2 regions of the Priestia sp. FW507-14D1A genome follow, and region 2 is predicted to be linked to the other one. Evidence: a T-box and tRNA genes for the amino acid it is inferred to sense, from the RefSeq annotation. Region 2 holds a T-box; the other holds one or more tRNA genes.
The links. The T-box of region 2 lies ahead of ileS (isoleucine--tRNA ligase). A T-box ahead of a tRNA ligase gene usually reads a tRNA of that ligase, here a tRNA-Ile.

Region 1 (3,410 bases), on a different contig from region 2:
AGGTTGACTTGACGTAAGCTGTGAGTTTGAAATAGAAAAAGAAGAAACAGATTTCGGAAGATCTGTAGTAGCGATATGATAGCCATTTACAATCGTCAAAGTCATAAAGAAAAATGTAGGCAGCAAAGAAATAAATGTTAAAAACAGCACAAAGCCAATTGTTTTATTCGTATGCTCAAAGCGAAGCGACCTTATTTTTTTGAAGGAAGTAAAACTCCATGCCATCTTTTTCAGCATGCTCATTGTAAAGCCTCCTCTTATTGAAGATTCTGGTTATATCTTATTTTATAGCGAAAATTTAAGGTTTACAATAGATTTTAGAAACCGTTACCAATTACAATGATGCGGTGGAGCGTTTTGTCACAAGCACATCTTATGCGTATATGTACAGGTTTCCCTGTCATTGTTTTTGGGGGATATTACGGGCAGCTTGAGGACCGTGCTGTTAATATTGCAGAGGTACACTCAAAAATCGTATTCGAAAGTAAAATAAAGGAAGGACTCGTCGTGCAAGGTCTTTCTTTATGGGAGTGGTTATTGTATGATAAATAGTAATAATAAAAAGGATAGGTGCGGGCATGGCTATTTTATGTTGGGCATTAATTATCATTAGCTTTGTTGTATCGTTTGTTGGGTTGGTTTATCCCATCATCCCAAGCGTGCTATTTGTAGCTCTGGGATTTGTTATATACGGTTTATTTTATGATTTTAGCTCCTATAGCTGGTTATTTTGGGTGATACAAGGATTGTTAGTTGTCGCACTTTTTTTAGCAGACTATATAGCTAATATTATTGGTGTGAAAAAATTCGGAGGCACTAAAGCAGGTGTTTGGGGAAGTACAGTTGGGCTGCTTGTGGGTCCGTTTGTCATTCCGGGATTTGGAATTATTTTAGGGCCATTTATCGGAGCGATTGTAGGAGAACTGATTGTTCATCGGACCACAATTAGCAACGCAGTAAAAATTGGAGTAGGTTCGGTTATTGGCTTTTTTAGTGGCGCTATTTCAAAAGGATTTATTCAACTGCTGATGATTGCCTATTTTTTATACGCTGTTTTAAAATAATATATTGACTTTAGGCTAGAAACATGTTAAATTTTTAATGTCGCTAGTAAATGTTATATTGTTCCACAGTAGCTCAGTGGTAGAGCTATCGGCTGTTAACCGATCGGTCGTAGGTTCGAGTCCTACCTGTGGAGCCATGGCGGTGTAGCTCAGCTGGCTAGAGCGTACGGTTCATACCCGTGAGGTCGGGGGTTCGATCCCCTCCGCCGCTATTTTCCAATTTGCGTTTGTGACATACATAATTCATATTGTTCCACAGTAGCTCAGTGGTAGAGCTATCGGCTGTTAACCGATCGGTCGTAGGTTCGAGTCCTACCTGTGGAGCCATGTGGACCCTTAGCTCAGCTGGTTAGAGCAGACGGCTCATAACCGTCCGGTCGCAGGTTCGAGTCCTGCAGGGTCCACCATTTATAGGGTTGGAGGAATACCCAAGTCCGGCTGAAGGGATCGGTCTTGAAAACCGACAGGGGTGTTAAAGCCCGCGGGGGTTCGAATCCCTCTTCCTCCGCCATACTATTGTCTATTCAAAGCTTCTTTTGAGAAAAAGAAGCTTTTTTTATGTTTAAAAGAATAGCGAATGGGAATTAGGTAAATATAAATCATGGATTAGGAACTTTTTATTTGAAACAGTAGGGTAAATTTGCTAATCTAAACGTATATGGTGCTTTTGCGCCAAAATGCTTACATATTTTGAAGGAGGAATTATTCATGGCTTACAAATTACCAGAACTACCTTATGCATACGATGCACTGGAACCACATATCGACAAAGAAACAATGAATATTCACCACACAAAACATCACAACACATATGTTACAAATCTAAACGCTGCTGTTGAAGGCAAAGCGGATTTAGAAAGCAAAAGTATTGAAGAGTTAATTTCAAACTTAGATGCTGTTCCTGAAGATATCCGTACAGCAGTACGCAATAACGGTGGCGGTCATGCGAACCACTCATTATTTTGGACAATCCTTTGCCCTAACGGCGGCGGTGCTCCAACTGGTGAATTAGCAGACGCTATCGCTAGCAAATTCGGCAGCTTTGATCAATTCAAAGAAGAATTTGCAAATGCAGCTAAAACTCGCTTCGGTTCTGGCTGGGCTTGGTTAGTTGTAAACAACGGCGAATTAGAAGTAACAAGCACACCAAACCAAGATAGCCCATTAATGGAAGGCAAAACGCCAATTCTTGGTCTAGACGTTTGGGAGCACGCTTACTACCTAAATTACCAAAACCGCCGTCCAGATTACATTTCAGCATTCTTTAATGTTGTAAAATGGGACGAAGTTGCTAAACGTTACGACGCTGCAAAATAAGCTGAAGACGTATTTAAGAGCCAGTAAAGTAATTATTACCTTTACTGGCTTTTTTGTTTTCCAATTCTTTTACATATCTCCTTTTCTTTTTCACACACTAGGTGTAGAAGAGAAAAGGAGTTTTTTGATATGCCTTTATTAAAAAAAGTAGTTGGAGATGTAGAAGTTAGTAAAGATTTACTTTTGCTTTTAATTATAGGCGGTCTTTATGCCTTGGCTATTTCAATTTCCAATTCGTTTGTTAACATTTATCTGTGGAAACAATCAGGCGAATTTTCGGATCTCGCTATTTATAATTTAGCGGTAGTGGTGCTTCAGCCGCTTACGTTTATTTTAGCAGGTAAATGGGCCAAACGAATTGACCGGGTTGTGGTTTTAAGATTAGGTGTATCTTTTTTAGCTGTTTTTTATATCGCTGTATTAATCAGTGGAGCTAACGCAGCCCAGTATTTAGTATTGCTTGGCGGACTGCTGGGTATAGGATACGGCTTTTATTGGCTAGCTTTTAATGTGCTAACTTTTGAAATTACAGAACCTGATACAAGAGACTTTTTTAACGGATTTTTAGGGATCTTAAACTCTTTTGCAGGGATGATTGGTCCTTTAGGAGCGGGCTTTGTTATTTCCGCTTTGTATGAATCACTTGGGTATAAAATCGTGTTTGGTGTATCACTGCTATTGTTTATCGGTGCCGTTGTGCTTAGTTTTTTTATTACAAGACGCGCAGCGGAAGGAGTATACAAATTTAAAGAAGTATGGGCTGAACGAAAAGTCAATAAAGACTGGAATCGAATATTGCAGGCTCATTTCTTTCAAGGGTTGCGTGAAGGTACGTTCATTTTTGTTGTATCCGTCATGGTATTTATTACGACGGGAAGTGAACTAGCTTTAGGAACATATGGACTGGTGAATTCAGCAGTTGCGTTTGTAGGATACTATGTTGCCTCAAGGTTTATTAAGCAAAAAAATCGCCTTCGATTTATCTTCGCAGGGGGCCTCCTTCTCTATGGAGCAGTCTTTTTGCTTATC
Region 2 (3,410 bases):
GATCTTCCGCTTGCTAATGCAAGAGCAGTAAATGAACCAATCGAATTTCCTGAAAAAACATCGGTTTCACTAATTAACTTTGGGTTTTGATAAGCCAATCTATTCAAAAGCTGTAAACTTAAAGCACCTAAAGTACCGCCTCCATCAAAGGTCATAATCCGATATTTTGTCAAAGGTGATTTCTCCTTTCGAATCTCATGAGAGGTATTATTCTGTATATGTTTATTTGATGTGTTGGATAAGTATGAGTAATCGCTTTTATCAGTTCTTCAGGAAGCTTATAGGATACGAGTTTAGTATTAGGAGAGGCTTATGTCTTTTAGTTTTGTCTTAACTTTTTACTTATCTTAAAATAAGTTTAGACTTCATGAAATTCCATTTTTTTGATATACTCTGTAAAAATATTTTTTATAATTATAAAAAATATTTTTCGGAAATTAAGAAAAGGGATAGGAGGAATATTTTGAATAAACAAAAGGCACCTTTAGAAAATTTGAAAATTATAAGAGATGAATTAAAAAAACGAAATTGGGCTGTAGACGTTTTTCTATTTCAGTACAAAAAGCAAGAATATATTGTTCTAGTGAAAGTTTATTCAGAACGCGAAAAGAAAGACAGTAAGTATGCAATTGTAAAGCTTGAGTTTATTAAAAAGAGGGGGAGGAACGAAAATTTTTGTACCTATGCAGATTTGTATAAGATACATATCTCTGATATGAAATCATTTAGAAAATTTTTTGGGATTGAATATAAAGAAAACTTGGGAGATGTTATTCAACAATTTACACAGCAGTTCTCCACTTTTATTCCAAGCCAATTAATAGTTGATAAAGAGATAGATTTAAAGAGTTCTATAACAGAGTACTTGAATAAAACGGACACGGATTCTTCTAAGGGCATTTATTGTATTGGTGTAAAGAGAAATGGAACCAAAAAAGATGGTACATCAGGACAACGGAGTCCTGAGAATAATCAAAAAGCAGCAATATTCAGACCAGAATTATTTGAGAAACTAAAGGATGATACTACAATAAGTTTTTGTTTTTCTGAGGATCCTTCAAGACAAAAAACAGATGAGGATATTCTTTTGCGCTGGAAAGAAAAGAAAAATAATTCATAAATAAAAATTTTTACTTTTTATATTAGCTTTCCCTTAGTTATAAAAGGTGTCTTATAATTTATATTGTAAACGTCGCGATGTTTATGAAAGTAATGTATTAGAAAGCAAAGATGTGTGATATGTACTTGTACAAGACCATGTTTTCTGTGCCGTCTCAGCCGCAGCCATATTTATTACACAGCGAAGAAGCAGCGGAACTTCTGAATGGAAAGATAAGAACGGGATAACGGCGCGTAATAAACTCGAACAAATGTTAAGTGTAGAAACAAAATAACCTAGATCTAAACCTTTTGATCTCAATAAGGATTTCAAAACATTGACATTCCCTTCCAAACCGCATACAATAACTACTAATAAAAGCACACAAATTCGTTGAAGAGAATCAGTACGCTGCAAGTTTGTTCCACAGAGAGCTGGTGATAGCTGAAAGCCGGTGTTCAAGCTGCAGGGGAATATCCTCTCTGAGAAGTCAAACTGAACGATAAGTAAGTTTGAACGGTAGTCTACCGTTAAAAAGAACGCGTATGATTGTACGTTGCTGAGTGCTATTGATGAACGGATCAATAGAAGCCAGGGTGGTACCGCGGTTAAAACCCGTCCCTAGTCATAGGGACGGGTTTCTTTGTGTGCTTTTAACTTTAAAAGGAGTGGTATCACATGAAAGAAGTGAATGTAAGGGAGTCTTCGCAAGAGCGCGAACAGCGTATCCAGCAGCAGTGGCAAAAAGGAAATGTGTTTCAGCAGTCGGTTCAAAATCGAGAAGGGCATCCTTCGTTTGTATTTTATGAAGGGCCTCCAACAGCCAACGGTTTGCCTCACGTGGGGCACGCGCTAGGCCGGACGATTAAAGACGTGGTGGCTCGTTATAAAACGATGACGGGGCATCAAGTGATCCGAAAAGCAGGCTGGGATACGCACGGACTGCCGGTAGAGCTCGGTGTCGAAAAGCAGCTCGGGATATCGGGGAAGCATGACATTGAAAAATACGGCGTAGAAGCTTTTATCAACAAGTGTAAGGAAAGTGTGTTTGTGTATGAAAAGCAGTGGCGCACGTTCACGGAGCAGCTTGGCTATTGGGTTGATATGGAAGACCCTTACATCACCTTGGAGAATTCATACATTGAAAGTGTATGGAACGTGCTTGGCACGATTCATGATAAAGGACTTCTTTATAAAGGCCACCGCGTATCACCTTACTGCCCGAGCTGTCAAACATCATTAAGTTCGCATGAAGTAGCGCAAGGGTATAAAGATGTAAAAGATTTAACGGTAACGGTGAAATTTAAAGTGAAAAACCGCGATAATGAGTATTTTTTAGGCTGGACGACAACGCCTTGGACGCTTCCGTCAAACGTGGCGCTTGCGGTGCATGAAGAGATGAACTACGTTCGAGCCCAGCAAGGCGACAGCGTGTATATAGTGGCAGAAGCACTCGCAGACAAAGTGTTAAAAGGAGAGTATACGGTTTTATCTCAACATAAAGGAAATGAGTTAAAAGGGATGTCGTATGAGCCGCCGTTTAATTTTGTGAAAGTGGAAAAAGGGCACGAAGTCGTAACGGCTGATTACGTAACGGATCAAAGCGGAACAGGAGTTGTTCATTTAGCACCTGCATACGGCGAAGATGATTACAGAGTCGTAAAAGAAAACGGCTTTTCATTTGTGAACGTGGTGGATGAAAAAGGGCAGTATACGGCTGAAGTGCCGCCGTTTAAAGGACGTTTTGTAAAAGACTGCGAAGTTGATATCGTGCGCTACTTAGCAAATCAAGACGTGCTGTATCATAAAGAAAAGCATGAGCACAGCTATCCGTTTTGCTGGCGATGCGACTCGCCGCTTCTTTATTACGCAAATGAAAGCTGGTTTATCCAAACGACGGCGTTAAAGGAACAGTTTTTGAAAAACAATGAAAGCGTGACGTGGTACCCGGATCATATCAAGCACGGTCGCTTTGGCAACTTTTTAGAAAATATGGTGGATTGGAACATCAGCAGAAAACGCTACTGGGGAACGCCGCTGAACGTATGGGAATGCGGGAAATGTCAGCATCAAGTAGCTCCGAAAAGCATCAAAGAGCTGCAAAATCATGCGTCTCATTCCGTTGGTGACAGCATTGAACTTCATAAGCCGTATGTAGATGACGTGCAGCTAACGTGTCCGGTCTGCAGCGGAGAAATGAAGCGAACGCCGGAAGTGATTGACGTTTGGTTTGACAGCGGCTCGATGCCGTTTGCGCAGTATCACTATCCGTTTGAAAACAGCGAGCTGTTTCAAAAACAGTTTCCAGCAG

Region 1: it encodes a tRNA-Ile, which carries the amino acid that the T-box ahead of ileS (isoleucine--tRNA ligase) is inferred to sense. The anticodon was not compared.

The regions. Positions count from the first base shown of each region.
Region 1 covers NZ_JBYSWQ010000001.1:1,191,448-1,194,857, reverse strand. Annotated here, with positions in the region: gene AC3WJG_RS06640 (DUF1189 domain-containing protein) at 1-243, opposite strand, end outside; gene AC3WJG_RS06635 (hypothetical protein) at 358-552, shown strand; gene AC3WJG_RS06630 (DUF456 domain-containing protein) at 579-1,064, shown strand; tRNA gene AC3WJG_RS06625 (tRNA-Asn) at 1,127-1,201, shown strand; tRNA gene AC3WJG_RS06620 (tRNA-Met) at 1,203-1,276, shown strand; tRNA gene AC3WJG_RS06615 (tRNA-Asn) at 1,317-1,391, shown strand; tRNA gene AC3WJG_RS06610 (tRNA-Ile) at 1,395-1,471, shown strand; tRNA gene AC3WJG_RS06605 (tRNA-Ser) at 1,483-1,575, shown strand; gene sodA (superoxide dismutase SodA) at 1,773-2,381, shown strand; gene AC3WJG_RS06595 (MFS transporter) at 2,511-3,410, shown strand, end outside.
Region 2 covers NZ_JBYSWQ010000003.1:361,888-365,297, reverse strand. Annotated here, with positions in the region: gene cotR (sporulation hydrolase CotR) at 1-173, opposite strand, end outside; gene AC3WJG_RS15460 (DUF6037 family protein) at 464-1,120, shown strand; partial or broken gene AC3WJG_RS15455 (DUF4357 domain-containing protein) at 1,251-1,394, shown strand; T-box leader at 1,484-1,725, shown strand; gene ileS (isoleucine--tRNA ligase) at 1,778-3,410, shown strand, end outside.